One region of the Nonomuraea sp. AD125B genome, then DNA from elsewhere that is predicted to be linked to it. Evidence: riboswitches for the same ligand, from Rfam matches in the RefSeq annotation. Region 1 holds a riboswitch; the other holds the start of a gene.
What was found. A riboswitch is a leader RNA that binds a small molecule or an ion and turns the genes downstream of it on or off. The one in region 1 is predicted to bind S-adenosylmethionine.
Positions count from the first base shown of each region.

Region 2: it holds a riboswitch for S-adenosylmethionine, as region 1 does, so the genes downstream of both, ACBR40_RS13885 (aminotransferase class V-fold PLP-dependent enzyme) here and thrC (threonine synthase) in region 1, are expected to answer to the same signal.

Region 1 covers NZ_JBGLOU010000007.1:25,015-39,581, forward strand. The annotation lists gene ACBR40_RS19500 (DUF3263 domain-containing protein) at 60-359, shown strand; gene otsB (trehalose-phosphatase) at 411-1,166, shown strand; gene ACBR40_RS19510 (hypothetical protein) at 1,205-1,777, shown strand; gene ACBR40_RS19515 (trehalose-6-phosphate synthase) at 1,793-3,217, opposite strand; gene ACBR40_RS19520 (RNA polymerase sigma factor) at 3,249-3,803, shown strand; SAM riboswitch class I at 3,883-4,024, shown strand; gene thrC (threonine synthase) at 4,038-5,273, shown strand; gene ACBR40_RS19530 (MoaD/ThiS family protein) at 5,297-5,572, shown strand; gene ACBR40_RS19535 (cold-shock protein) at 5,814-6,014, shown strand; gene groL (chaperonin GroEL) at 6,351-7,976, shown strand; gene ACBR40_RS19545 (YbhB/YbcL family Raf kinase inhibitor-like protein) at 8,071-8,601, opposite strand; gene ACBR40_RS19550 (AAA family ATPase) at 8,700-10,706, opposite strand; gene ACBR40_RS19555 (hypothetical protein) at 10,863-11,192, shown strand; gene ACBR40_RS19560 (DNA repair helicase XPB) at 11,404-13,056, opposite strand; gene ACBR40_RS19565 (hypothetical protein) at 13,120-13,476, opposite strand; gene ACBR40_RS19570 (class I adenylate-forming enzyme family protein) at 13,546-14,567, opposite strand, start outside.
Region 2 covers NZ_JBGLOU010000004.1:400,128-414,694, reverse strand. The annotation lists gene ACBR40_RS13910 (DUF2520 domain-containing protein) at 1-450, opposite strand, end outside; gene ACBR40_RS13905 (chaplin family protein) at 763-990, opposite strand; gene ACBR40_RS13900 (SAM-dependent methyltransferase) at 1,189-2,151, shown strand; gene ACBR40_RS13895 (cytochrome P450) at 2,167-3,363, opposite strand; gene ACBR40_RS13890 (TerC family protein) at 3,363-4,130, opposite strand; SAM riboswitch class IV at 4,245-4,360, shown strand; gene ACBR40_RS13885 (aminotransferase class V-fold PLP-dependent enzyme) at 4,404-5,696, shown strand; gene ACBR40_RS13880 (DoxX family protein) at 5,720-6,427, opposite strand; gene ACBR40_RS13875 (NADH-quinone oxidoreductase subunit D) at 6,566-7,711, shown strand; gene ACBR40_RS13870 (DUF3180 domain-containing protein) at 7,789-8,247, opposite strand; gene folK (2-amino-4-hydroxy-6-hydroxymethyldihydropteridine diphosphokinase) at 8,244-8,747, opposite strand; gene folB (dihydroneopterin aldolase) at 8,744-9,109, opposite strand; gene ACBR40_RS13855 (nuclear transport factor 2 family protein) at 9,099-9,545, opposite strand; gene folP (dihydropteroate synthase) at 9,542-10,348, opposite strand; gene folE (GTP cyclohydrolase I FolE) at 10,467-11,072, opposite strand; gene ftsH (ATP-dependent zinc metalloprotease FtsH) at 11,069-13,069, opposite strand; gene hpt (hypoxanthine phosphoribosyltransferase) at 13,319-13,870, opposite strand; gene tilS (tRNA lysidine(34) synthetase TilS) at 13,881-14,567, opposite strand, start outside.

The DNA.
Region 1 (14,567 bases):
ATTGGCCACGGGCCGTGCGGGTGACGGGACCGTCACCCGTCCCCTCAGAGGAGGACACCATGGGAGCACCCCTCAGCGGTGACGATGCTGCCCACGAGCCGTCCCGACAACCACTGACCGAACGCGACATCGAGCTCCTCGCCTTCGAACGCCAATGGTGGCGCTACGCGGGCGCGAAGGAGCAGGCCATCAAGGAGACCTTCGGGTTCTCCGCCACGCGCTACTACCAGATGCTGGGCGAGTTGATCGACCGTCCGGAGGCGCTTGAGCATGACCCCATGCTGGTCAAGCGGCTTCGCAGGGTGCGCGCCGAGCGGCAGCGCGACCGCGCGGCCAGAAGGCTTGGCATGCGCCCCTGACCTGCTGGGTACGGCAGGCGCGTGGAGAACATCCCTGGAATTGAAGCAATCTTGAAGGACCCCGCCGGGGCCGTGATCGGGCTCGACTTCGACGGAACCCTGTCCCCGATCGTGCCCGATCCGGCGGCCGCCGTGATCCACCCCCAGGCGCCCGCGGTGCTCGCCGAGCTCGGCGCGCACGTGGGGGCCGTGGCCATCGTGACGGGCCGGCCGCCGGCCACCGCGCTGGAGCTGGGCCCGGGGCTGGCCGACGTTCCCGGGCTGGTCATCCTCGGCCACTACGGCTTCGAACGCTGGGAGAACGGCCGGATCTCCGCGCCGCCCCCGCCGGCCGGCGTGCCACGGGCGAAGGCCGACCTGCCGCTGCTGCTCGACTCGCTCGGCGTCCAGGGCGTGACCGTCGAGGACAAGGGCCGGGCCGTCGCGGTGCACACCCGCCGCGCCCCCGACCCCGAGGGCGCGCTGGCCGCGCTGCGCGAGCCGCTGGCCGGGCTCGCCGAGCGGCACGGGCTGGTGGTCGAGCCGGGCCGCATGGTGCTGGAGCTGCGGCCGCCGGGCATGGACAAGGGGCACGCGCTCGGCCTGTTCCTGGCCGAGCGGGACGCGCGCTCGGTGCTGTTCGCCGGCGACGACCTGGGCGACCTCGCCGCCTTCGACGCCGTACGGTCCTCCGGGCTGCCCGGGGTGACCGTGTGCAGCGGCTCGGCGGAGGTGACCGCGCTGGCCGAGCGGGCCGACATCGTGGTGGACGGCCCGGACGGCGTGCTGGCGTTGCTGGCGGAGCTGGCGTCGGCGTTCAGCCGTTGACGACTGGACTGCAAGTCCGGTTCTCTAGAGTCGGGCTCATGATCAAGCGTTACCTCGCCGTCGCCGCCACCGCCGCCGTCACCCTCACCGCCGGCGCCTTCCCCGCCCACGCCGCGCCCGCCCAGGAGCTGAGGCTGCGTGCCGGGCTCACCCTCTACATCCCGATCCAGTGGGTGGTCCACCGCTTCGGCCCGGACAACGTGCAGGTCGTGACCGGCAAGTGCGGGAAGGCCCGGGGTTGGCGGACGCCGGAGTGCGACTCCTTCTACATTCTCGGGCCGTCCTTCATCAAGTACGGCGCGGAGGGCTTCGGCCCCTACACCGGCAAGAACCCGTACTACACGGCGAGCGACGTGCAGCCGTGCCCGTTCAACGAGAAGTGGGGCGAGAGCATCGGCCCGAAGGGCTCGCGGGGGCTGCGCCAGGTCGGGCCCGGCCACAAGGCCACGTACAACGCCTGGAAGTCCACCTGCACGAGCTACAGCGGCACCGCGATCAAGGCCCGTTTCACCCAGCGCGAGTGGTATCTGCCGAAGAGCAAGATCCTGGTCGTCGACCAGTGGAACACCCCCGGCCTGGCCGACACGCTCAAGCACGCCGACTGGCGGTGAGCGCGCGATCGTGGCTCAGCCGAGGGCGTCGAGCTGGGCCGCGAGCCATTTCTGGGGCGGCAGGGCGGTGGCCGCGGCGCGCAGCTTGTCGCGCCGCGCCCGCCGCTCGTCCTCCGGCATGACCAGCGCCCTGTGCAGGGCGTCGGCCGTGCCGCTGATGTCGTAGGGGTTGACCATCAGCGCGTACGGGCCCAGCTCGGCGGCCGCGCCCGCCTCGCGCGAGAGCACCAGCGCGCAGCGCGGCGACAGCACCGGGCCCTCCTTGGCCACCAGGTTCATGCCGTCGCGGATGGGGTTGACCAGCAGCACGTCGGCCATCCGGTACGCGGCCAGCGACCGCGGATAGTCGTCGTGGACGTTGAGGATGAGCGGGTCCCAGTCCTCGGTGGCGAACTCGTTCTCGATCTCCTGGGCGCAGCGCTGCACCGAGGCGGTGTACTCGCGGTATTCCGGCAGGTCGTGCCGGCTCGGGTAGGCGAAGGCCAGGTGCACCACGCGGCCGTGCCACTCGGGATGGGCGGCCAGGAACTCGCCGTAGGCCACCAGGCCGCGCACGATGTTCTTCGACAGCTCGGTGCGGTCGATGCGGACGATGAGGCGGCGGTCGCCGACCTGCTCCCTGATCGCCGTGATGTGCGACTCGACGTCGGGCTCGCCGGCCCGCTCCCACAGCGCCGCGCCGTCCACCCCCAGGCTGTGGACGCCGATCCTGGTGGTGCGGCCCTCGTGGGTGACGCTGCGGGCCGCCCGGTCGACCTCCGCCCCGAGCACCGCCTCGCAGCAGTCCATGAACGCCGCCGCCCACCGCTCGGCCAGGAACCCGGCGTGGTCGGCGCCGAGTATGCCCTCCAGGACCTCGCCGGCCACCTCGTCGGGCAGCAGCGAGAAGTACTCGGGCGGCGCCCACGGGGTGTGGCTGAAGTGCGCGATGCGCAGGTCGGGCCGCTCGGCCCTGAGCATGGCGGGGGTGAGCGTGAGGTGGTAGTCCTGCACCATCACGCGGGCGCCGTGGCCGGCCTCCTCGGCGAGGGCGAGCGCGAAGGCGCCGTTGTAGTCGCGGTAGGACTCCCACTCGCGGGCGAAGCGGATGCCGAAGCTGGGCGCGTTGGGGATGTCGTAGAGCAGGTGGTTGACGAACCACAGGGTGGAGTTGGCCACGGCGTTGTAGGCGCGGTGGAACGTGGTCGCGGGGATGTCGAGCATGCGCAGCGGCCCGGTGTCGTAGCCGGCCTGGTCGAGCCGGCCGCCGGGGGACAGGCGCACGGCGCCGCGGTCGTCGTCGGACAGCGCCGCGCAGACCCACAGGACCCCGTCGTCCTTGGCGACCCCGGACAACCCGGAGACGAGACCGCCGCCGCCCCGTCTCATGATGAGAACACCGTCGTCGGAGACGGTGAAGGAGACCGGCCCTCTGTTGGAGGCCACGAGGACGCTGTTCATCGAAGCTCCTTCCGATCATAGGATCGCAGCTATGGCGCTTGATGAGCTAACCGAGGAACTCGCCCGATCCGCCGCCGCTGGAGATCATCGCGCGCTCGGCGAGTTGCTGGCCAGGATCGAGCCGGATGTGATGCGCCACTGCTCCCGGATTCTTCCGTACCACCAGGATGCCGAGGAGGCGTCGCAGGACACCCTGCTCGCGGTGGCGCGCAACATCGGCCGCTTCGAGGGGCGGGCCAGGTTCAGCACCTGGCTGCACATCGTGACGGCCAACTGCGCGCGCACCACCTACCGGTCGCTGAAGCGCAGGGCGGCCGAGCAGACCTCCGACGAGCTGCCGACGCAGAAGCCCGACGCGCGGCGGGTCAGCGTGATCGCCGGCTCGCGGCTCGACCTGCTCGACGCGATGGAGGCGCTGGAGGCCGACAAGCCCGATCTCGCGCAGGCGCTGGTCCTGCGCGACATCGTGCAGCTCGACTACAACGAGGTGGCCGAGCAGCTCGGCATCCCGCTGGGCACCGCGAAGTCGCGCATCCACCAGGCGCGCAAGTACGTCCAGGCGGCGCTGGGTGACGACTATCGGTGAGACGCCCCGTCTCAGTCTTTGAGACAGGTGGTCGTTCCCGCCGCTTCGGCGGGTAGAGTCGTGTGCAACAACTTCATACAGCTCATCCAGAGGGGTGGAGGGACCGGCCCTGCGAAGCCCCGGCAACCCTCCCGGCTTTCGACTCGCGACCTGGCGAGGCCGACCGGGACAAGGTGCCAATTCCGGTTCGCGGTCAAGGTGGCCGTGGGCGAAGATGAGGGAAGGCCTCGCTTCATGTCGCACGACTTTGGTCCTGCCGTCGCTCTGTCCTGCCGCGAGTGCGGCGCCCGTTACCCGCTCGGGCCGAGCTTCGCGTGCCTGGAGTGTTTCGGGCCGCTCGAAGCGGCCTACGAGTTCGGCCGGGTGACCCGCGAGGACATCGCCGCGGGCCCGGCCAACATCTGGCGCTACCGCTCGCTGCTCCCGGTCCCCGCCGACGTGGCGACCAAGCCCAACATGAACCCCGGCTGGACGAAGCTGGTCAGGGCGGGCAACCTCGGGCGGGCGCTCGGCATCAAGTCCCTGCACGTCAAGGACGACTCCGGCAATCCCACCCACTCCTTCAAGGACCGGGTGGTCGCCATCGCCGTCGAGGCGGCGCGCAACTTCGGCTTCCACACGCTCTCCTGCTCCTCCACCGGCAACCTCGCGGGCGCGGTGACCGCCGCAGCGGCGCGGGCCGGGCTCGACGCCTGCGTGTTCATCCCGGCCGACCTGGAAGAGGCGAAGATCGCCATGGCCCGGGTGTTCGGCGGCAAGCTGATCGGCATCGACGGCACCTACGACGAGGTCAACCGGTTCTGCTCCGAGCTGATCGGCGACCCGCTGGGCGACAAGTGGGGGTTCGTCAACGTCAACCTGCGGCCCTACTACGCCGAGGGCTCCAAGACGCTCGCGTACGAGATCGCCGAGCAGCTCGGCTGGCGGCTGCCTGAGCAGATCGTCATCCCGATCGCCTCGGGCTCGCAGCTCACCAAGATCGACAAGGGCTTCAAGGAGCTCATCGCCTTGGGCCTGGTCGAGGACACCCCCTACAAGGTCTTCGGGGCGCAGGCCGCCGGGTGCTCGCCGGTGTCGGCGGCGTACAAGGCGGGGCACGACGTCGTCCAGCCGGTCAAGCCCAACACCATCGCGAAGTCGCTGGCGATCGGCAACCCGGCCGACGGCCCGTACGTGCTGGACATCGCCCGGCGCACCGGCGGGGCCGTCGAGGACGTCACCGACGCCGAGGTCGTGGCCGCGATCAAGCTGCTGGCCTCGACCGAGGGCATCTTCGCCGAGACCGCGGGCGGCGTCACCGTGGGCGTGCTCAAGAAGCTCGTCGAGGCGGGGCGGCTCGACCCCGAGGCGGAGACCGTGGTCCTCAACACCGGCGACGGCCTGAAGACGCTGGACGCCATCGCCGGCGAGTCGTCGCGGCCCACCGCCGTGATCAAGCCGTCTCTCGACGCGTTCCGCGCGGCTGTCTGACAACCAGGAAAGGCGAGATAACCATGAGCGTTACTGTTCGGATTCCCACCATTCTGCGCACCTACACCGGCGGAAACGCGGAAGTGAGTGGCGAAGGCGCGACTCTTCGTGACGTGCTCGCCAAGCTCGATGCCGACTACCCGGGCATCGGCGCGAGAATTCTGGATGAATCGGGCAAGATTCGGCGTTTTGTCAACGTTTACGTTGGGGAAGAGGACGTCCGTTTCGCCGAGGGCCTGGACACCGCCGTCCCTCAGGGCGCGCAGATCTCCATCATCCCGGCGGTCGCCGGCGGCTGAGTGCCCGTACGACTCCACGGAAGGCGCCCCAAGCGGGCGCCTTCTGCTTTTCGGGCCTATTCAAACGTTGAAGTACCCGCACTGCGAACAAATGCGTCTTTCGTGGATTGACTCTGTTGCCAAACCCCTTGCCACAGGTATGGTCGAGGCGATCGTCTGGCTGTTTTGTCGTTAAGTCGGACGATTACGGGTCTCGCGGTGGAATGGGCGAGATCCGTAGCCCCAGTAAGAGGAGTCGGAAGTGGCGCAGGGCACCGTCAAGTGGTTCAACGCGGACAAGGGCTACGGCTTCATCGCGGTAGACGGTGGTAAGGATGTATTCGTCCATTACTCCGCGATACTGATGGACGGGTACCGATCTCTCGAGCAGGGCCAGCGGGTCGAGTTCGAGATCACGCAGGGCCAGAAGGGACCGCAGGCCGAGTCTGTCCGCTCGGTCTGATTTACGTCACCTGGTATGCACCGGCGGGGCCCGTGCGGCAGCGCAGTCCGTACGAGCCCGCCACCCTCGTAGTCGGCGATCGACGGCGGGCCACACGGTGAGCGGCCCGCCGTCCCTACGTCGATCGGCTGACCTGCGCGGAGGCCCCTCCAGAAGGTCGTTCGCTTGCACTCGGCAGGGTAGAGTGCTAAACAGTCGTTGGCACTCTGTGTGGCAGAGTGCCAATAACTCGGGATCGAGACGATGGGGTCTGCCGAACGGAGATGCAGTCCCTGGCCGTCGCGGGCGTCGGCTCGGTCCAGGACAAGCCACCCTGCATCTGGGAGGTCTAGCCTTATGGCAGCCAAGATGATCGCGTTTGACGAGGACGCCCGGCGCGGTCTCGAGCGCGGTATGAACCAGCTCGCTGACGCCGTCAAGGTGACCTTGGGCCCCAAGGGCCGCAACGTCGTGCTGGAGAAGAAGTGGGGCGCCCCCACGATCACCAACGACGGTGTGTCCATCGCCAAGGAGATCGAGCTCGAGGACCCTTGGGAGAAGATCGGCGCCGAGCTGGTCAAGGAAGTCGCCAAGAAGACGGACGACGTCGCGGGCGACGGCACCACCACCGCCACCGTGCTCGCCCAGGCGCTGGTTCGTGAGGGCCTGCGCAACGTCGCCGCCGGCGCCAACCCGATGGCCCTGAAGAAGGGCATCGAGGCCGCCGTCGAGCGCGTCAGCGAGGAGCTCTCCAAGCTGGCCAAGGACGTGGAGACCAAGGAGCAGATCGCCTCCACCGCCTCCATCTCCGCCGCCGACCCCGAGATCGGCTCGCTCATCGCCGAGGCGATGGACAAGGTCGGCAAGGAAGGCGTCATCACCGTCGAGGAGAGCAACACCTTCGGCCTGGAGCTGGAGCTCACCGAGGGCATGCGGTTCGACAAGGGCATGGTGTCGATGTACTTCGTCACCGACTCCGACCGCATGGAGGCCGTCCTCGAGGACCCCTACATCCTGATCGTCAACAGCAAGGTCTCCGCCAACAAGGACCTGCTGCCCCTGCTCGACAAGGTCGTGCAGTCCGGCAGGCCGCTGCTGATCATCGCTGAGGACGTCGAGGGCGAGGCCCTGGCCACCCTGGTCGTCAACAAGATCCGCGGCCTGTTCCGCTCCGTGGCCGTCAAGGCCCCGGGCTTCGGCGACCGCCGCAAGGCCATGCTCAACGACATCGCCATCCTCACCGGTGGCCAGGTCATCGCCGAGGAGGTCGGTCTCAAGCTCGAGAACGCCACCCTCGACCTGCTGGGCCGCGCGCGCAAGGTCGTCGTCACCAAGGACGAGACCACGATCGTCGACGGCGCCGGCGACGCCGAGCAGATCTCCGGCCGGGTCAACGAGATCCGCGCCGAGATCGAGCGCACCGACTCCGACTACGACCGCGAGAAGCTCCAGGAGCGCCTCGCCAAGCTGGCCGGCGGCGTGGCCGTCATCAAGGCGGGCGCGGCCACCGAGGTCGAGCTCAAGGAGCGCAAGCACCGCATCGAGGACGCCGTGCGCAACGCGAAGGCGGCCGTCGAGGAGGGCATCGTCCCCGGCGGTGGCGTGGCGCTGCTGCAGGCCGGCGCCAAGGCGTTCGACAAGCTGGAGCTGGCCGGCGACGAGGCCACCGGTGCCTCGATCGTGAAGAAGGCTCTGGAGGAGCCGCTCAAGCAGATCGCGGTCAACGCCGGTCTCGAGGGCGGCGTCGTGGTGGAGAAGGTCCGCAACCTCACTCCGGGCGAGGGCCTCAACGCCGCCAGCGGCGAGTACGTCAACATGTTCGAGTCGGGCATCATCGACCCGGCCAAGGTGACGCGCTCCGCGCTGCAGAACGCCGCCTCCATCGCGGCGCTCTTCCTCACCACCGAGGCTGTCATCGCCGAGAAGCCCGAGAAGGCCGCTGCCGCTCCCGCCATGCCGGGTGGCGGCGACATGGACTTCTAGGTCTGTTCGCTCGCGAAGCCGAAGCACAAGAGCGGCCCGGATCTTCCGGGCCGCTCTTGTGCATTGACGGCGTGTTCGTGTGCGTTGACCGCGGTCAGACGCCGTAGACCGGGACGATGTGGCCGCGGGCCAGCGTGTTGGCCGTGATGTTGAAGCCGACCACCGCCGGGCTGGCGTCGCCGTCCACGCCCAGCTTGTCGACGCCGAGGGCGTGGACGGTGAAGACATAGCGGTGCGGGGCGCCGGGCGGCGGGGCCGCGCCGCCGAAGGCCTTGGCGCCGTAGTCGTTGCGGGCGTGGGCGGCACCCTCGGGCAGCCCCTTGAAGTCGGGGGCGCTGCCCGCGCCCGCGGGCAGCTCGGTCACCGAGGCCGGCAGGTCGAACAGCACCCAGTGCCAGAACCCGCTGCCCGTGGGGGCGTCGGGGTCGTAGCAGGTGACGGCGTAGCTCCGGGTCCCTTCGGGCGCGCCGGACCAGCGGAGCTGGGGCGAGACGTTCTGGCCCGTCATGCCCCAGTCGTTGAAGACGTGCAGGTCGCTGAGCCGCTCGCCGTCCTGGATGTCGTCGCTCTCGACCACGAGCGCGGGAACCGACGGCAGGTGTTCATGGGGCAGCGGTGCTGGCACGGCATCCTCCTAGGTAGGCAAGCGTTCCTGATCGCCATCCTAGAAGCGGCCGGGCCGGTCGCCGGTCATGGCGTCGCCGGTTCCCGCGCGGGGCGCGGTCACATGGCGAGCTGCGCCGGCAGGGGCTTGTCGTGCAGGACCGTGAGCGAGGTCACCGCACGGGTCAGGACGACGTACAGCCGGGCCAGGCCGCGGGGCTCGGCGGCCACGATGTCGGCGGGCTCGACCACGATCACGTGGTCGTACTCCAGACCCTTGGCGAGCGTGGCGGGGACGACGAGCAGGCGGTGCTCGCCCTCCGGGGCGTCGGGGTCGAGCACGGAGTGCGGACGGCCGGACAGCGCCCGCGAGACCTCGCCGACCAGCGCGTCCGGGACAATGACGCCGATCGAGCCCTCCTGGGCGAGGGCCGCGTCGGCGGCCTCCGCCACCGAGCCGCCCGGGCGGATGTTCAGCGAGCCCGCGCCGGGGCGCAGGGACCGCGGCGCGGCCAGTCCGGGGGCGATGGACGGCAGCAGCCGGGCGGCGAAGTCGAGCACCTCGCGCGGCACGCGGAAGCCGAGCGTCAGCTCGGTCACCTCGCCCTCGGCCTGGCCGAGGTGCTGGAGCACGCTCTCCCACGAGCTGGTGGACCAGGGCGTGGTGCCCTGGGCGAGGTCGCCGAGCACGGTGGCCGAGCCGTTGCGGCAGCGGCGGCCGAGCGCCCGCAGCTGCATCTCCGACAGGTCCTGGGCCTCGTCCACGACCAGGTGGCCGAGCGAGGGGGTGCGTTCCATGAGGTCGCGCAGCTCGTCGAGGAGCGCGGCGTCCGCCGCCGACCACTTGGCGGACTTGTGGCTGCGGTACGGCTTCGGCCAGAGGAGCAGGCTCTGCTCGTCGGCCGACAGGTCGGACCTGGCGGCCCTGGCGAGGAACTCCGGCTCGGCGAGCAGCCGGTAGAGCACCTGCTCGGGCGTCAGCTTCGGCCAGACCGCGTCCACGAGCTGCTTGACCGGCTTGGAGCGGGCCACGGCGTCCTGCACCCGGTCGTCGGGCGACTCGCCGCGCTGCTCCATCCGCACCAGCACCAGGTGGGCCAGCCGTTGCGCGAGCGCCGCCCGTCCCGGCAGGTAGCGGGTGGTGCCGCGCAGGGAGGCGACGATCTCGCGCACCTCATGGTCGGCCACCCGGTAGCGGTAGGCGCCCTTGGTGAACACCAGGCCCTCCTCCGGCTTCACGATGTGCAGCCAGAGCGCGCGTTCGAGCACCGCGGCCATCCGGGCGTCGCCCTTGACCGCGGCCACCAGCGGGTCCTCCGGGGCGGCGTGCTCGCCGAGCAGGCCCGCCACGGTCGTCTGGTCCACCTTGACCTCGCCCAGCGCGGGCAGGACCGAGGAGATGTAGGACAGGAACGCGCGGTTGGGGCCGACGATCATCACGCCGGACCTGGCCAGCCGCTCGCGGTGGGTGAACAGCAGGTAGGCGGCCCGGTGCAGGCCCACCGCGGTCTTCCCGGTGCCGGGGGCGCCCTGGACACAGACGGTCTGGGCGAGCCCCGAGCGGACGATCTCGTCCTGGTCGGGCTGGATGGTGGCGACGATGTCGCGCATGGGGCCGGTGCGCGGGCGCTCGATCTCCTCGGTGAGGATCTTCGACGGGCCGAGCTCGACGTTCCCCTCGCCCAGGGGCTCGTCCTCGTACGCGGTCAGGGTGCCGCCGTGGTAGCCGAAGCGGCGGCGGCGTACGACGCCCATCGGCTCGGCCGGGCTCGCCTGGTAGAAGGCCCGTGAGACCGGGGCCCGCCAGTCGATGACCAGCGGCTTGCTGCGGGCGTCGTGGACGTGCCGGCGGCCGACGTAGATCGTGCCGGGCAGGTCGTCGCCGGACTCGCGGTCGAGCCGGCCGAAGAACAGCGGGGTGTCCGGGTGGTCGGCGAGGGCGGCGACGCGCTGGTCGAGGAGGGACTGGAGGATCTGCTGCGACACCCAGTCGCCGGCCGCGTCGGCGGAGAGTGACTGGGCGTGGGTGCGCATCGCCGTCAGCGCGGCCCTGGACTCGGCCAGGTGCCGTTGCTCGGCGGCGAGGACGTCGGCGGGTATGTCGGGGGCGAGTTGGTGTGCGGGCATGCGAAAGTGCCTCCTCGTCGGGAGTCGGAGGTGGTCAAGGTAGCGAATCGGCCAGTTTAGCCATGCGCGGCGAGCGCTTCCACAGCATTTACCGGCGGACGGGCGTGCCTTGGGCAACGGCGGTTGGCGTTCCGGGGGCGCGGGTAAAACGTGGGGATGGCGCGGGTGCGGGTGTCGCCGATCATCCCCACGATCGCGAGTTTCCTGCTCGCGGCGCTCTGGGGGTTGTCGGTGTTCGCGGGCTGGGGCCTGGAGGCGTTCTGCGCCGGGGGCGACGAGGACTGTCCGCGGCGGCTCGGCACGGTCTCCACGGTGTCGGGCCTGTTCGCGACGCTGGCCGCGTGCTGCACGGCGGCGGCCTGGCTGCTGCCGGTCTCGCGCGGCGACCTGCGGGTCTTCGGGCGGCTCATGGGAGCGGCGGTGCTGGCGTGGGTGCTGGCCGAGGGCGTGCTCTTCGTCGGCGGGCTGCTGGCCCGCCGGCCCTGAGCTGAGGACAACCTGGGAATACCGAAAAAATCGGGCATATCAGGTGGGTTTGCCGGATCATGGGGGTATGTCGCAGGCGGCGTGATAGTACGCAGGTGAGGGGGGTGGTTCGATTGTCGACGGCCCGCGGAGTCTCGTGGACGTGACACCACGTCGAGCGCTCGGCCGCTCACGCGCGAGCGGCCGGGCCTTCACCCGCTGAGAGCCACCCTCAGACGCCGTCGTGCACGTCGTCGGCGTCGATGATCTGGTAGGCGTATCCCTGCTCGGCCAGGAAGCGCTGCCGGTGCGCCGCGAACTCCTGGTCGACGGTGTCGCGGCTGACCACCGTGTAGAACCGCGCGCCCCCGCCGCCCGCCTTGGGCCGCAGCACCCGGCCGAGCCGCTGGGCCTCCTCCTGGCGCGAGCCGAACGTCCCCGACACCTGGATGGCGACGGACGCCTCCGGCAGGTCGATGGAGAAGTTGGCGACCTTCGACACCACGAGGACCTGGATCTCCTTGTCGCGGAACGCCTGGTAGAGCCGCTCGCGCTCCTTGACCCGGGTCTCGCCCTTGATCACCGGCGCGCCGAGGTGCTCGCCGAGCTCGTCGAGCTGGTCGATGTACTGGCCGATGACCAGCACCTGCTCGCCCGCGTGCCGGCGCACCAGCGCCTCGGTGACCCGCGTCTTGGACGGCGTGGTCGCGCAGAAGCGGTAGCGCTCCTCCGACTCGGCCATCGCGTACGCCAGCCGCTCCTCGTCGGTGAGCGTGACCCGCACCTCGACGCAGTCGGCCGGGGCGATCCAGCCCTGGTTCTCCATCTCCTTCCAGGGCGCGTCGTAGCGCTTGGGACCGATGAGCGAGAAAACGTCGCCCTCGCGCCCGTCCTCGCGCACCAGCGTGGCCGTGAGCCCCACGCGCCGGCGGGCCTGGAGGTCGGCGGTCATCCGGAAGATCGGCGCGGGCAGCAGGTGCACCTCGTCGTAGACGATGAGCCCCCAGTCGCGCGCGTCGAACAGCTCCAGGTGGCTGTAGACGCCCTTCCGCCTGGTGGTCATCACCTGGTAGGTGGCGATGGTGACCGGGCGGATCTCCTTCTTGTTGCCGCTGTACTCGCCGATCTCGTCCTCGGTCAGCGACGTGCGCTTGAGCAGCTCGGTCTTCCACTGATGGGCGGAGACGGTGTTGGTGACCAGGATGAGCGTGGTGGCCTGGGCGTGGGCCATGGCGGCCGCGCCCACGATGGTCTTGCCGGCGCCGCAGGGCAGCACGACCACGCCGGAGCCGCCGTGCCAGAAGGCGTCGGCCGCCTCCTGCTGGTAGGGGCGCAGCGACCAGCCCTCCTGGGCGAGCTTGATCGGGTGGGCCTCGCCGTCGACGTAGCCGGCCAGGTCTTCGGCCGGCCAGCCCAGCTTGAGCAGGGCCTGCTTGACGTTGCCCCGGTCGCTCGGGTGCACGACGACCGAGTCGGCGCCGAGCCGGTCGCCCAGCATCGGCGCGATCTTCTTGGAGCGCAGCACCTCCTCCAGCACCGCGCGGTCGCTGGAGGTGAGCACCAGGCCGTGCACCGGGTCCTTCTCCAGGCGCAGGCGGCCGTAGCGGGCCATGGTCTCGGCGATGTCGACGAGCAGCGCGTGCGGCACCGGGTAGCGGCTGTGGCTGATGAGCGCGTCGATGACCTGCTCGGCGTCGTGGCCGGCGGCGCGGGCGTTCCACAGCGCCAGCGGGGTGACGCGGTAGGTGTGGACGTGCTCGGGAGCGCGTTCGAGCTCGGCGAACGGCGCGATGGCCTTGCGGCACTCGTCGGCCTTGTCGTGGTCGACCTCGAGCAGCAGAGTCTTGTCCGACTGGACGATGAGCGGGCCGTCGTTCACGGACATCCCTTCCTACGGTTGACCCTTATCCAACACAGCCGACGGCAGGGAAAGTCCCGGAACGGGTCATCAATCGTCGAGATAGCCGTTGAGGCCGAGGAAGAGGAAAAGGCCGATCATGAGGACGAAGCCGAGCCCGAACAGGACCCAGCTCCACATCACCATGCTACGTGCCGCGCGGGGGTCGGAGCCCGCCCTGCCGAGCGCCAGCCCGGCGAGGATCGCCCCGGGCAGGCCGAGGACGTTGCAGCAGGAGACGAGGGCGAGGAGGTTGAGCACGAGGGAGACGATGGCGTTGGCGCTGGGCCCCTCGTTGCGCGGCGGCGGCGGATAGCCGTAGCCATAGCCGTAGCCCGGCGGGGGCTGCTCGCCGTAAGGGGCGCCGTAGGGCTGGTAAGGGTAACCCGGCGGGTCCTGTTGGGTCATCGTCACCTCCAGACACGTCAACACTTATCACGGAACCGGACGGGCCCGGCCGCGTGATCAGCGTGCCGGCTAGAGGCGGGCGCGCACGGCCTTGCGGTCGAGCTTGAGCACGCTCGTGACCGGGATGTCGTCGACGAAGCGGATCTCGCGCGGGTACTTCACGCGGCCGACGCGGTCGCGGGCCCACTCGGTGAGCTCCTCGGCGCTCGCCGTCGCGCCTGGTTCGAGCTGCACGAACGCCACGACCTCCTCGCCGTGACGGGCGTCCGGCCGGCCCACCACGCAGGAGCGGGCCACGTCGGGGTGCTGGTCGAGGGCGTACTCGACGTCGCGGGGGAAGACGTTGAAGCCGCCGCGGATGATGAGGTCCTTCTTCCTGTCCACGACGTGCAGGTAGCCGTCGTCGTCCACGCAGCCGATGTCGCCGGTGCGCAGCTCGCCGTCCACCAGCGTGGTGCCCTCGGGGTCGGGCTCGTGCTCGCCCCAGTAGCCGAGCATCAGCGACTCGCCCGCGACGCAGATCTCGCCGACCTCCCCGGCCTCCACCGCCTCGCCGTCGCCGTCGCGCACGACGATCGAGTAGCCGGGCAGCGGCAGGCCGACGCTGCCGATCCTGCGCCGGCCCGGCGGGTTGAAGGTGGTGACCGCGCAGGTCTCGGTCAGGCCGTAGCCCTCCAGGATCTGCACGCCGGGCAGCCGGCGCTCGAACTCCTCCAGCAGGCTCCGCCCCAGCGGGGCGGCGCCGCAGGTGAGATGGGACAGCTCGGGCAGCGCGTACGACTCCAGCGGCTCGGCGAGCAGCATCTGGAGCATGGCGGGCACGACGGTGCCGTAGTGGACGCGCTGGCCGCCGGCCAGCTTGAGGAACTGCCCGGGGTCGAACCAGCGCATGAGCACCGCGTGCTGCGGCTCGGTCGCGTGCATCCAGGCGATCGTGACGATCAGCCCGTACGAGTGCGACAACGGCACCGGCACGATGATGCGGTTCTTGCCCTCCTGGTGGGACATGTCCCAGACGGCCTTGCCCACCTGCCAGAGGCCGCGGTGGCTCAGCATGACGCCCTTGGCGCGGCCGGTGGTGCCGCCCGTGT
Region 2 (14,567 bases), on a different contig from region 1:
GTCGGGGGCGGTGACGCCGTAGGAGATGCCGGTGAGCTTGTTGAGGTCGTCGTCGCGGCCGGTGAACGTCATCACGGGATGCAGCGCGAGCGGCAGCGCGCCGCGCTCGGCGGCCGGGTCGAGCACCGACAGCCCGTACGCGCCGCTGGTGTGCACGACCAGCTTGCCCTGCAGGTCGGCGCCGGTGGCGGCGAGGCCGCCCACGAGGTCGGGCAGCGCGTCGTCGGGCACGGTCAGCAGGATGAGCTGGGCCGCGTTCACCACCTCGTCGGGCCGCGACGGCGTCACGCCGAGCCGCTCGGCCGCCCAGCGCTGGGAGTTGTCGGACAAGCCGCTGGCGGCGACGACGCGGTGGCCTGCCTGCCGCAACGCGGCCCCGAGGGCCGAGCCGACCTTGCCCGCCCCGAGCACGCCCACGCTGAGCCGCGCCGGGCGATCTCCTGCCTCCATGACGTCTCACCCCTGTCGACCGGATGGCACTGCCGCCCAGCGTAACGGCCTCTCCGTCCAGGGAATGTGACTGGTGCTTTGCTGGAGGTTGAGTTATTGGCAAAAGCGACAAGGGCAGACAAATAGTGCACCCCCTGTCGGAAGAGATGAGGAGAGGGGTTCACCGCATAGCAGCGGGCGCCGAGTCCGCAGTGGACCCGACGCCCGCGGGGTGTGACCTCTTGGAGGTGCGCCTGGCCGGCGCGACCGCCGACTGCCCGGCCGGGAGTCCGAGCCCGGACCGGACCGCGCCGGTCCGGGCTCCCCGCTTCGTCAGCGGCTCGTCTGGTGGGAGTAGGCCCCGCCCTTGCAGCCGGCGATGCCGAGGCCGATGACCGCGACGGTGTTGCCGCAGACGTTGATCGGCGCGCTGATCGGGACGCGGATCTGGTTGCCACCGAGGATGCTGCCGTTGCCGCTGGTGATGTCGGCGTGGGCGGCCGGCGCGCCCAGCGCGAGAGCCGCGGCGGCACCGACCAGGACCAGGGTCTTCTTCAGCATGTGTGCTCCTTCTTGACAGCGCGGCACTGGGGCCGCGGACGTTGGCTTGTGCCGGGAACGGCCGCCGCAGTCGCCACTGGGGGTTGGCGCAACGCGACCGTCTGGCGACAGAACGTAAACAATAGCGCAAGCACACGACAATGAGTAGTCACATGATGACCAAGCGTGCCGTCGGCCGGTCGTGAGATAGTCCATGACATGTGGCTGACCTGGCGCGCGGCGACCCAGCGAGCGCTGTACGGCGAGGCGGGCTTCTACCTCCGCGAGCGCCCCTCGGGCCACTTCCGCACGTCCGTCAGCGCCTCGGCGGCGTTCGCCGAGGCGGTGCTCGCGCTGCTCCGCGAGGTGGACGCCGAGCTGGGCAAGCCCGACGCGCTCGACCTGGTGGACATCGGGGCCGGTGAGGGCACGCTGGTCACCCGTGTGCTGGCCGCCGCCGAGCCCGGCCTGAGCGAGCGGCTGCGGGTCACGGCGGTCGATCTGTCGTCCCGGCCCGAGGGTCTGCCCGAGCGGATCGAGTGGCGCGGCGGGCTGCCCGACTCCATCCAGGGCCTCGCCATCGCCAACGAATGGCTCGACAACGTGCCAGTGGACGTCGTCGAGCAGACCGCCGGCGGGCCGCGGCTGGTCATGGTGGACGTCCACACGGGCGAGGAGCGGATCGGCGGACCCCTGCGGCCGGCCGACCGGGAGTGGCTGGAACGGTGGTGGCCGCTGCCCCGGGTGGGGGCGCGAGCCGAGATCGGCCGGCCGCGCGACGAGGCGTGGGCGGCCGTCGTCACCCGCCTCACCAGGGGCCGGGCGATCGCCGTCGATTATGCACACCCTGTGGACAACCGTCCCCCCTGCGGCACGCTGACCGGCTATCGGGACGGGGCGGTCGTCAGCCCCATACCCGACGGCACCTGCGACATCACCGCGCACGTGGCGCTCGACGCGTGCGCCGAGGCGGGCCGCCGGGCGGGCGCGATATCCACAACCTTGTCCACACAGCGCGCGGCGCTGCGCTCCCTGGGGCTGACCGGCGCCCGGCCGCCGGTCGAGCTGGCGCACCGGGATCCGCGCGGCTACCTGCGGGCGCTGGCCCGGGCGTCGGAGGAGGGCGAGCTCATCGACCCGTCCGGGCTCGGCGGCTTCGGCTGGCTCGACCAGCGCCGCTGACGGCGCTGACGGCGCTCAGGCGGGGGTGGCGGTGAGGTGGAGTGCCTCCAGGCCGCGGATGACGTAGCCGGGCTTCCACGAGGGCTCCTCGCGCAGCTCCAGGCTCGCCGTACGGTCCAGCAGCGCCCCGAACGACTCGATCAGCTCGATGCGGGCCAGCGGCGCCCCCAGGCAGAAGTGGATGCCGGCGCCGAAGGAGATGTGCGGGTTGTCGGCCCGGCCCACGTCCAGCCGGTCCGGGTCCTCGAACACGGCCGGGTCCCGGTTGGCCGAGCCGAACAGCAGCGCCACCTCGGCCCCGCGCGGGATCTCCACCCCGTGGACCTCGATGTCCTCCAGCACCCACCGCTCGAACATCTGCAGCGGCGTGTCCCAGCGCAGCAGCTCCTCGACGGCGGTGGGCAGCAGCGAACGGTCGGCGCGCAGCCGGGCCAGCTCCTCCGGGTTCCTGAACAGCGACCACCAGCCGTTGCCGGTGACGTTCACGGTGGCCTCGTGGCCGGCGTTGAGCAGCAGCACGCAGGTGCCGATCAGCTCGTCCTCGGTCAGCTCGGGGATCTGGGCGAGCGCGCTGATCAGGTCGTCGCCGGGGGCGGCGCGGCGGGCGCGGGCCAGGTCCCTGAGGTAGGCGGCGAACTCCGTGGCCGCGCGGACGGCGGTGTGCTGCGCCTCGACGGCCGGGTTGAGCTCGTACATGCCGCAGATGTCGGCCGACCAGGGGCGCAGCAGGTGGCGGTCGGCCTCGGGGATGCCGAGCATCTCCGCGATCACCGTGACCGGCAGCGGCTCGGCGACCTCGGCGAGCAGGTCGCCCCCTCCCTTCGCCACGAACGCGTCCGCGAGGCCGCCCGCGATGGCCCGCACGCGCGGCCGCAGGGACTCGACCATGCGCGGCGTGAACGCCTTCGACACCAGCCGACGCAGCCTCGTGTGCACCGGCGGCTCGACGTCCAGCATGCCCGCCCTGATCACCCGCCAGAACGACTCCTGGAACTCCGGCTCCCGCGGCCTGCCGAACTCCTCGTGCGTGGCCACGTGCAGGTACGACCGGCCCAGGCGGCGGTCCCTCAGCAGGGCGTTGACGTCCGCGTGGCGGGAGACGAGCCACTGGTTCGTGGGCTCGTAGTAGCAGACGGGCCGCTCGCGCCGCAGCTCGTCGTAGACCGGGTACGGATGGGCTACGAAATCCGGATTCCAGGGGTCAAAGTGCACTATTGCATCTTAGGAGGCTCCCCCTCCTGCTCGGCAGCCTCCACCTGCCGCTGCCTGGCGTTCTTGCTGCGCACCCGGATGTTCAGCAGCTCCACGACCACCGAGAACGCCATAGCAAAGTAGATGTAGCCCTTCGGGATGTGCTGGTCCAGCCCCTCGGCCACGAGCACCACGCCGATCAGCACCAGGAACGCCAGCGCCAGCATCTTGACGCTCGGGTGCTGGTCCACGAAGCGGCTGATCGGCCCCGAGGCGAACAACATCACCAGCACCGCCACCACGACCGCCGCGATCATCACGCCGAGCTCGTCCACCATGCCGACCGCGGTGATGACCGAGTCCAGCGAGAAGACCACGTCCAGGACCATGATCTGCACGATCACCGACGTGAACGAGACGGCGGCGGCGTTCTTGCCGTCCTTGCCCGCCGGGCCGTCCATGGTGTGACCGATCTCGGTGACGCTCTTGCCGAGCAGGAAGAGCCCTCCCAGCAGCAGGATGAGGTCGCGTCCCGAGATCTCGTGCCCGAGCACCGTGAACAGCGGCTCGGTGAGCTGCACCACCCACGACAGGCCGAGCAGCAGGAGCAGCCGGCTGACCAGGGCCGCGGCCAGGCCGAGCACCCGGGCCCTGTCGCGCTGCTCGGGCGGCAGCTTCCCGGCCAGGATGGAGATGAAGATGATGTTGTCGATCCCCAGGACGATCTCCAGGGTGACGAGGGTGAAGAAGCCGATCCAGATTTGGGGATCGGCGGCCCATTCCAACATCTGCATACCTCCGTGACACGCGGGCCGAGAACTTTTCGGGCACAACGCATTACCCGCCGCATAAGTTCACGGGCTTGCGTCCGGCCGCGGGGTGTCGGTTATAGTGCGGGCGTAGGTCATGAGTGCCAGCGACAAGCCCCGGCTAGCTGGCCGGCAACCCTCGCGTCCGCGGCGGGGTGCCCCGGGTGAAGACCTGGTCCGTCACGAGGTGTGGCGGGCAAGCGCGGGCTCCGAGGCCGTTTCCTGGGGTCCGATGACCCGAGGAGCAGTGCTGTGCCCACGCTGACGATCTTCAACGACGCCGCCGCCCCCGCCGAGGCCCCCGCCGCCGCCGCGCCGGAGAGCGACCGGCCCATCCCCGCCGTGGTCGGGGCCGACCTGGAGGTGCCGGTCAAGGGCGGCCGGCTCGTCCGGTACGCCAACCTCGACTACGCCGCCAGCGCGCCCTGTCTCGAGCCGGTCAGCGCCGCCGTCGCCGCCGCGCTCCCGGCCTACTCCAGCGTCCACCGCGGCGCCGGCTACGCCTCCCAGCTCACCACCGCCAGGTACGAGCAGGCCCGCCACACCGTACGGGCGTTCGTCGGCGCCCGCCCCTCCGACGCCGTGATCTTCACCCGCAACACCACCGACGCCACCAACCTGCTGGCCCGCTGCCTGCCCGCCGGCACCACCGTCGTGGTCTTCGACACCGAGCACCACGCCTCGCTCCTGCCCTGGGGCGAGGCCGTCCGGCTGGCCCCGCCCGCCTTCCCCGGCGAGGCCGTACGGGCCGCCGACGAGGCACTGGCCGCCATCGACGGGCCCAAGCTGCTCGTCGTCACCGCCGCCTCCAACGTCACCGGCGAGCTGTGGCCGATCGCCGCGCTGGCGCACATAGCGCACCGCCACGGGGCGCGCATCCTGGTGGACGCCGCGCAGCTCGTGCCGCACCGGCGGCTCAACCTGACCGCCCTGGACCTCGACTACGTGGCCTTCTCCGGGCACAAGCTGTACGCGCCGTTCGGCGCGGGGGCGCTGGTGGGACGCGGGGACTGGCTGGCGGGCGGGGAGCCGTACCTGAAGGGCGGCGGCGCGGTGCGCGCGGTGGGCGAGGAGGCCGAGTGGCACGAGGACCCCGAGCCGCGCCACGAGGCGGGCACCCCCAACGTGCTCGGCGCGATCGCGCTCGCCGCGGCCTGCGACGCGCTCAGCGCCACCGGCTGGACCGCGCTGGTGCGCGAGGAGGAGAGGCTGCTCGCGCGGCTGCGCGCCGGGCTCGCCACCATCGAGGGCGTACGCGAGCTGGCCCTGTGGGGTGACGACCACCCGCGCGTGGGCATCGTGTCGTTCACCGTGGACGGGCACACGGCGCGGGAGGTGGCCGAGGCGCTGTCCGGCGAGTACGGCATCGGGGTGCGCGACGGCAAGTTCTGCGCGCACCCGTTCGTCCGGCACCTGCTGGGCACGGCCGACGGCGGGTGCGAGGACGGCACGGCCTCGGCCGTACGGGCCTCCATCGGCATCGGGACCACGCAGGAGCACGTGGACCGGCTCATCGAGGCTCTGCGCGCCATCGTCTCCCGCTGACCGCGGGCGACCCGGGCGCCCGGTCAGCGGTTCGGCGGCTTGCGGTGCTCCGGCTGGTCCTCGGAGACCAGGGCGTCGATGTCGCGCATGTCCGCGTCGTCGAGCCCGCCCGCGTGGGTGCGCGGCGCGGCCGGCTGCCGGGGGGCCTCCGGCCGCTCGGCGGGCATCCCCGGCTCCGCGGGCGTCATCGGCCCTCCGGCGCCCGGCTGGTAGGCGCCCTCCGCGCCGCCGGGCCTGACGTTGACGTTGGACGGGCCCGGACCCATGGCCGGGCCGCGCCGGTGCTCGATCAGCTCGTCCTCGGCGACCCGCTGCCGCGCGCGGCGCCGGAAGATCGCGCCGAACAGCCCGTCCAGCCCGATCCGGCCGCCGCCGAGCGCCAGGAACAGCAGGCACAGCGCGCCGAGCGCGCCCGCCAGCTCCCATCCGCCCTCGCCCACCAGGACGCCCCTGTTCCCGTGCACGAAGACGATCGCGCCGATCATGTCGATCAGCAGCAGCAACGCCACCGGCCGCACCAGCAGCCCGAGAATGAGGAAGACGCCGCCGACGGTCTCGACCACGGTGGCGAAGCCGGCGGCCGCGCCGGGCAGCGGGATCCCCATCCCGCCGAACATCTGCGTCGTCGCGCCGAGACCGCCCTGCCACTTCTGCAAGCCGTGCGCCACGAAGATCACACCGGTGACCACCCGGGCGATCAGGGCCGCCACATCGAACACAACTCTCTTCATGGTGCTTCTCCCCCCGTCTCCCGTCTTCTCCCCACGACCACCCCAAGTCCCCGCAGGTGCGGTGAATCCGTACCGATCCTTGACCAACGACCGTGCCCCGCGCTGGCTCACCTCCAGGGACGGTGGGAGCATGGCCGTATGACGGAACGTGTGGTCGGGATGGGCGCGGGCGCGAAGGAGCTGGCCACCGAGGACATGATCCTCAACATCGGCCCCCAGCACCCCTCGACGCACGGCGTCCTCCGCCTCCGGCTCACGCTCGACGGCGAGCGCATCGCCACCGCCGAGCCGATCATCGGCTACATGCACCGGGGCGCGGAGAAGCTGTTCGAGGTCCGCGACTACCGCCAGATCATCATGCTGGCCAACCGGCACGACTGGCTCGCCGGGTTCGCCAACGAGCTGGGCGTGGTGCTCGCCGCCGAACGCCTCCTCGGCATGGAGCCGCCGGTGCGGGCCGTGTGGGCGCGCACCCTGCTGGCCGAGCTCAACCGGGTGCTGAGCCACCTCATGTTCCTCGGCTCCTACCCGCTGGAGCTGGGCGCGATGACGCCGATCTTCTACTCCTTCAACGAGCGCGAGCGCATCCAGGCCGTCATGGAGGAGATCTCCGGCGGACGCATGCACTACATGTTCAACCGGGTCGGCGGGCTCAAGGAGGACCTGCCGCTGGGCTGGCTGGACCGGGTGTCGGAGGCCGTCGCCGAGACCCGCCGCCGGGTGCCGGTCATCGAGGACCTCATCCTGCACAACGACATCTTCGTCGCCCGCACCAAGGGCGTCGGCGTGCTGACCCGCGAGCAGGTCATGCAGTACGGCGTCAGCGGCCCCATCGCCCGCGCCTCCGGCGTCGACCTCGACCTGCGCCGCGACGACCCCTACCTCGCCTACCCCGAGCTGCCCGTCAAGGTCGTCACCCGCGACGCCGGCGACTGCCAGGCCCGCTTCGAGGTCCTGTTCGAGCAGGTCAAGGTCTCGCTCGACCTGGCCGACATGTGCGTCGAACGGCTGCGCTCGCTGCCACCCGGGCCGATCAACCAGCGGCTGCCGAAGGTGCTGAAGGTGCCGGAGGGGCACACGTACGCGTGGACCGAGAACCCGCTCGGCATCAACGGCTACTACCTGGTCTCCAAGGGCGACAAGACGCCGTGGCGGCTCAAGCTGCGCTCGGCCTCGTACAACAACGTCCAGGTGCTGCGCGAGATGCTGCCAGGACACCTCGTGGCCGACATGGTCGCCATCCTCGGCTCGATGTTCTTCGTCGTGGGGGACATCGACAAATAGCGCTCAAAGCCGGGACGGGCCGACGCCCGGCGCGCGCCCGGCGCCGGCCTGCCGGACGAGCAGGACGACGACCGGCGCTACCGGGGCTTCTGATCCTCCGGGTCCTTCGGCACCCGGCAGGCGTGCTCCAGGTAGAGCGCCGCGACCACCAGCACCACGCACGCCGCGAACGACCCCGTGGCGATGAAGAACTCCGAGCGCGGCGTCTCGCGGTCGAGGATGCCCACCGTGTGCAGCGCGAAGCCGGCGAACCCGCCGCCGAAGGCCGCCCCCGCGTACGCCGACGCCTTGGCCAGCGCCGCCAGCCGGGCCACGGCCAGCGGCTCCACCGGCTTGGTGCCCGGCTTGCGGGCGATCCTGGCCTTGGTGATCCAGCCGCTGTAGCCCTCGCCGAGTGCCAGCAGCAGCAGGGTCGGGATCGCGGTCCACGGCAGGAGCCACGCGATGTCGCCATAGAACCGGTGCAGCAGCGCCCAGGTGAGCAGCGCGAGAACGACGAGGATGCCGACCAGGTGGCCGGGGTGCGTGGGCCTCAATCGGGCCTCTGCAAGGTCAGGTCGGGCCGCGGCCGCACGCCCTGCCGGTCGAGCCCGGCCAGCAGGTCGACCACCCGGCCGTGGCCGGGCACCACGGCCGCCGGGTCGGCCTCCAGCCAGGGCACCAGCACGAACGCCCGCTCGTGCGCCCTCGGGTGCGGCAGCGTCAGGTCGGGGTCGTCGCAGACGGTCTCGCCCACGACGATGAGATCGACGTCGAGGGTGCGCGGCCCCCAGCGCTCGGCGCGCTCCCGCCCGAAGGCGTTCTCGACGCTGAGCGCCCGCTCCAGGAGCGTGCGCGGCTCCAGCGTGGTCTCGGCGACCACGATCGCGTTGAGGTAGGGGTCCTGCCCCTCGGGGCCGCCCACCGGATCGGTCTCGTAGACCGGGGACGCTTTCACGAATTTGAGGCCCGGCGCGTCGAACAGGGCGTCGACCGCTCCCTGGAGGATCTGGAAGCGGTTGCCCAGGTTGCTGCCGAGCGCGATGACGGTCTTCATACGCGACTCCGCTCGATCGTCACGACCACGTCGTCGAAGGGCAGCGGGATGGGCGCCGCCGGCTTGTGCACGCTCACCTCGACCTTGACCACCGGCTCGTACGCCAGGCAGACCTCGGCGAGGCGCTGCGCCAGCGTCTCGATGAGCTGAACCGGCTCGCCCGACACCACCCGCGTCAACTCCTCGGCCAGCTCGCCGTAGTGGACGGTCGCCGTGAGGTCGTCGCCGGCCGCGGCCGGCGCGGTGTCGAGGAACAGCGTGGCGTCGATCACGAACTCCTGGCCCAGCTCGCGCTCGGCCGGGAGCACGCCGTGCCGCCCGCGGGCCCGCAGGCCCCTGAGCGCGATGCGATCAAGGCTCAAGCTCGCCGTCCTCCTCCTCGTCGTCGTCGCCCTGGAGCACCGGCGAGCCGTGGTGCATCCACAGCCGCCAGCCCTGGGAGGTGCGGAGGTAGACGTTGCTCGCGACCACCTTGCCCGCCGCGAAGCTCGCCTCCCCCTCGTCGCCGGCGGTGAGGATGTTCTCGACGCAGGTGAGGACGGCCACGTCGCCCAGCACGGTGGTGTTGACGTCGGTCAGCACGAACTGGATGTAGGTCGTGTTGGCCATGATCAGGGCCCACGAACGCAGCACCTCGGACCGCCCGGTCAGCAGCGCCCACCCGGGGTGCACGCAGCTCACCTGGTCGTCGGCGGTGTCCTCGGCCCAGATCTCGGTCATCTTGTCGAGGTCGCCGCCCTCGATCGCGGTGTAGAACTCCTGGTTGACCGTCTCGATGGCGGCCGTGTCGACGCTCATGTGCCTGCTCCCGCTCGTGTCCATGCGGCGGCCACGCGCACCGCGTCGGCGTTGGGGCCGACCTCGTGCACGCGTACGCACCAAGCGCCCGCCTGAGCCGCCAGGGCGGTCACGGCCAGGGTGGCGTCGTCGCTCCTGCTGAACGGCCGGGGTGTGCCGTCGGGGTCGGCCAGCAGCCGCCCCAGGAACCTCTTGCGCGACGCCCCGATGAGCAGCGGATAACCCAGCTCCGCCAGCTGGGGGATGCCGGCCAGCACCGCCCAGTTGTGCTCGGCGTTCTTGGCGAAGCCGAGGCCGGGGTCGAGCACGATCTGCTGCTCCGACACGCCCTCGGCCAGCACCAGGCTCACCCGCTTGCTCAGCTCCTCGCGCACCTCGCCGACCACGTCGTGGTAGACGGCCCTGGTGTGCATGTCGTGGCTGTGGCCGCGCCAGTGCATCACGACGTAGGAGACGCCGGTCGCGGCCACCACGCGCGGCATCTCGGGATCGGCGAGCCCGCCGCTGACGTCGTTGACCAGCCGCGCGCCCGCCTCGACCGCGGCCCGCGCCACCTCGGCGCGCATGGTGTCGACGCTGACGGCCACGCCCTCGGCGGCCAGCGCCCTGATCACCGGGACGACCCGCGCCAGCTCCTCCTCCAGGGAGACCCGGGCGGCGCCGGGACGGGTGGACTCGCCGCCCACGTCGACGAGGTCGGCCCCCTCATCGACCAGCTCGAAGCCGTGCCTGATCGCGGCCGCCTCGTCGAACCAGCGGCCGCCGTCGGAGAAGGAGTCGGGGGTCACGTTGACCACGCCCATGACGAGACACCGCTCCGCCCCTCCCGGCACGCTGATGGGCATGCTAGTCATGGGCCAAGCCTAGGCGTTCCACCACACCTGCTGACATCGCGGGTCCCCGGTTGTGGATAAGGATGGCTCACCTGCCGAGGATGAGCGCCATCGCCTCGGAACGGGTCTTGTCGCTGGTGCGGAAGTCGCCGCGGACCGCCGAGGTCACGGTCTTCGCGCCCGGTTTGCGTACGCCGCGCATGGTCATGCACAGGTGCTCGCACTCGACCACCACGATCACGCCGCGCGGCTCCAGCACGCGCATCAGCGCGTCGGCGATCTGAGACGTCATCCGCTCCTGCACCTGCGGGCGGCGGGCGAAGACGTCCACCAGCCTGGCCAGCTTGGACAGGCCCGTCACCTGGCCCCGCTGGTTGGGGATGTAGCCGACGTGGGCCAGGCCGTGGAACGGGACCAGATGGTGCTCGCAGGTCGAGTAGACCTCGATGTCCCGGACGAGCACCATCTCGTCGTGATCGACGTCGAACACCTTGTTGAGCACGTCTTCGGGCGTCTGGCCGAGGCCGGAGAACTGCTCGGCCATGGCCCTCGCCACGCGGGCGGGCGTCTCGACCAGGCCGTCGCGGTCGGGGTCCTCGCCGATGGCGGCGAGGATCTCGCGGACGGCCTTCTCGATGCGGGCGAGGTCGACGTCGTGCTGTGTCACAAAGTGCTCCGGTGGTGCTTGCTTCAGACGCCGTCGCCGCCGGCCGGCAGCGCGTCCTGGTGGCCCGAGGTCAGCGAGCCGTTGGCCGACTGCTTCTCCTTCGGCGTCAGGATGGGCGGCCGGTCCGAGGGCAGGCGCTTGCCGTATCCCGCGTAGGACGGACGGTGCTCCTTGACGACCACCGGCGCGAAGATCTGCAGGACCTGCTCGCGGGAGAGCGTCTCCTTCTCCATGAGCTCCAGGACGAGGTTGTCGAGGACGTCGCGGTATTGGACCAGGATGTCCCACGCCTGGTCGTGCGCCGTCTCGATCATCCGGCGGACCTCCTCGTCGATCGTGGAGGCGATCTTCTCGGAGTAGTCGCGCTCGTGGCCCATCTCGCGGCCGAGGAACACCTCGGCCTGGCCGCTGCCGAACTTGCGGGCGCCGAGCTGCTCGCTCATGCCGTATTCGGTCACCATGCGGCGGGCGACCGCCGTGGCCTTCTCGATGTCGTTGGAGGCGCCGGTGGTGGGCTCGTGGAAGACGAGCTCCTCCGCCGCGCGGCCGCCGAGCAGCATCGCGAGCTGGTCCATCATCTCGGACCTGGTGGCGAGGAACTTGTCCTCCATCGGCAGCGTCATCGTGTAGCCGAGCGCGCGGCCGCGGGACAGGATCGTGATCTTGTGCACCGGGTCGGAGTTGGGCAGCGCGTGCGCCACCAGCGCGTGACCGCCCTCGTGGTAGGCGATCATCTTCTTCTCCTTGTCGGACATGACCCGCGTCTTGCGCTCGGGCCCTGCCATGACACGGTCGATCGACTCCTCGAGGAGCTCCATCGTGATCAGCTTCTGGTCGGCCCGCGCGGTGAGCAGGGCGGCCTCGTTGATCACGTTGGCCAGGTCGGCGCCGGTGAACCCGGGGGTGCGGCGGGCGATGGTGTCGAGGTCGACGTCGGGCGCGAACGGCTTGCCCCGGCCGTGGACCTTGAGGATGCCCTTGCGGCCCTCCAGGTCGGGACGGTCGACGGTGACCTGCCGGTCGAAGCGGCCCGGACGCAGCAGCGCCGGGTCGAGGATGTCGGGCCGGTTGGTCGCGGCGATGAGGATCACGCCGCCCTTGACGTCGAAGCCGTCCATCTCGACGAGGAGCTGGTTGAGCGTCTGCTCGCGCTCGTCGTGACCGCCGCCGAGGCCGGCGCCGCGGTGACGGCCGACCGCGTCGATCTCGTCGATGAAGATGATCGCCGGGGCGTTGGCCTTCGCCTGCTCGAACAGGTCGCGCACGCGGGAGGCGCCGACGCCGACGAACATCTCGACGAAGTCGGAGCCGGAGATCGAGTAGAACGGCACGCCCGCCTCGCCCGCGACCGCGCGGGCCAGCAGGGTCTTGCCGGTGCCGGGCGGGCCGTAGAGCAGCACGCCCTTGGGGATCTTGGCGCCGATCGCCTGGAACTTGGCCGGGGCCTGCAGGAACTCCTTGATCTCCTGGAGCTCCTCGATGGCCTCGTCGGCACCCGCGACGTCGGCGAACGTGGTCTTGGGAGTGTCCTTGCTGATGAGCTTGGCCTTCGACTTGCCGAAGTTCATCACCCGGGAGCCGCCGCCCTGCATCTGGTTCAGCATGAACAGGAAGATCAGCACGATGATGACGATCGGCAGGAAGCTCATGAGGATGCTGACCAGGAGGTTCTCCTGGGGCACCTCAGTGGTGAAGCTGTCCGTCTTCTTGGCGTCGACCTGCGCCTGGAGCTCGTCGGTCAGCTTGCTGCCGTAGCCCGTGACCCAGTAGGCCTGGACGAGCTTGGTCGGCTGGTCGCCTTTGCGCACGGTGACGGGGTTCTTCAGCGTCACCTCGATGCGGTTGTCCTTGTCGACGACCTTGGCGTTGCTGACATTGCCGGCGCGAATCTGCTGGAGCACCAAGGACGTGTCGGCCTGCTTGAAGTTTCCGCCGCCACTCCACAGCTGGGTGACGAGCAGGAGCAGCACGACGATGCCCAGGATCCACAGCAGTGGCCCACGTGTAAATCGCTTGAGATCCATCCGATGCGGAACCCCTTGCGGGCCCGTCCCTTCCTGACCATGGCCTGGAACCCCGGGCGTGCCCGGGGCCGCGGCATCCGGCACCGCGACTTCTGACTACCCGAAGGGGACTCAAGGTCACCCTTCCGGAGTCTGAAGGTACACCGGCAGAGCGGGCGGAGGGACCGCCCGCTACACCGGCCTTGCCCTATCAACGTACGTCACGTTGCGCGATGTTCCCGGCCGTGGCAAGAGAGAACGCTTAACGTTCTAACGGTAAACGTGGGGCGCGAGAGTGCCGATGAACGGCAGGTTGCGGTAACGCTCGGCGTAGTCGAGCCCATAACCGATGACGAACTCGCTGGGAATGTCGAAGCCGACGTATTTGACGTCGATGGGCACCTTCACGGCGTCGGGTTTGCGCAGCGCGGTGCAGATCTCCAGCGAGGCGGGATTGCGCGACTTCAGGTTCTCCAGCAGCCAGTGCAGCGTCAGCCCGGAGTCGATGATGTCCTCGACGATCAGCACATGGCGGTTCAAGATGTCGGTGTCCAGGTCTTTCAGCACGCGGACCACCCCGGACGACTTGGTGCCTGCGCCGTAGGACGACACCGCCATCCAGTCCATCTGCACGGGCACGTGCAAGGCCCTGGCCAGGTCGGCCATCACCATGACGGCGCCCTTGAGCACGCCCACGAGCAGAACGTCCTTGCCCGCGTAATCGTCGTCGATGCGCCCGGCCAGCTCTTTGATCCTGGCCTGGAGGTCGTCCTCGGAGATGAGCACTTTTTCCAGGTCATTGCCCATGTCGGCAGCGTCCACCTGTGGTTCCTTACGCGTGGGGACTCTTGGCGAGTATCAGGGTGCCATACCGCCGTGCGGCGCTCAGACCCCCGGGCAGATCGGCGGGCTTCTGCCCGCGCCAGCGGGTGACCAGCCGGTCCACGGCCAGCACGTGCGTCGCGGAGAGCGCCCCGGACGGCGCTCCCGCGGCGATGGCCGCCCGGCGCAGCACCCGCCGCCTGACGGCGTCCGGCAGCCGCTCCAGCTCCGCCACCGAGAGGGTGACGGATCCGGCGATATCGCTTAGAGCGCAATCCCGGTAGGCCGAATCGGCCCATGCGTCGAGCGCGTCGGCGTCCTCGCGAGCCATCCGCGCGGTACGCGCGAGCGCGTCCGCCACCCCCGGCCCGAGCTCCTCCTCCAGCACGGGCAGCACCCGGCGGCGGACGCGGACCCGGGTGTAGCGGGGGTCGTCGTTGTGGGGGTCGTCCCAGGGGTCGAGCCCGAGCGCCCGGCAGGCGGCCACGGTGGTGGCCCGCGGCAGGTCGAGGAAGGGGCGGCGGTAGAGACCGGCCCGCGCCGCCATCCCGGACAGCGAGCGCGGCCCGCTCCCCCTGGCCAGCCCGAGCAGCACGGTCTCGGCCTGGTCGTCCCTGGTGTGGCCGAGCAGCACGGCCGCGGCGCCGTGCCGGTCGGCGGCCGCGGCGAGCGCGGCGTAACGGGCCTCCCTGGCCGC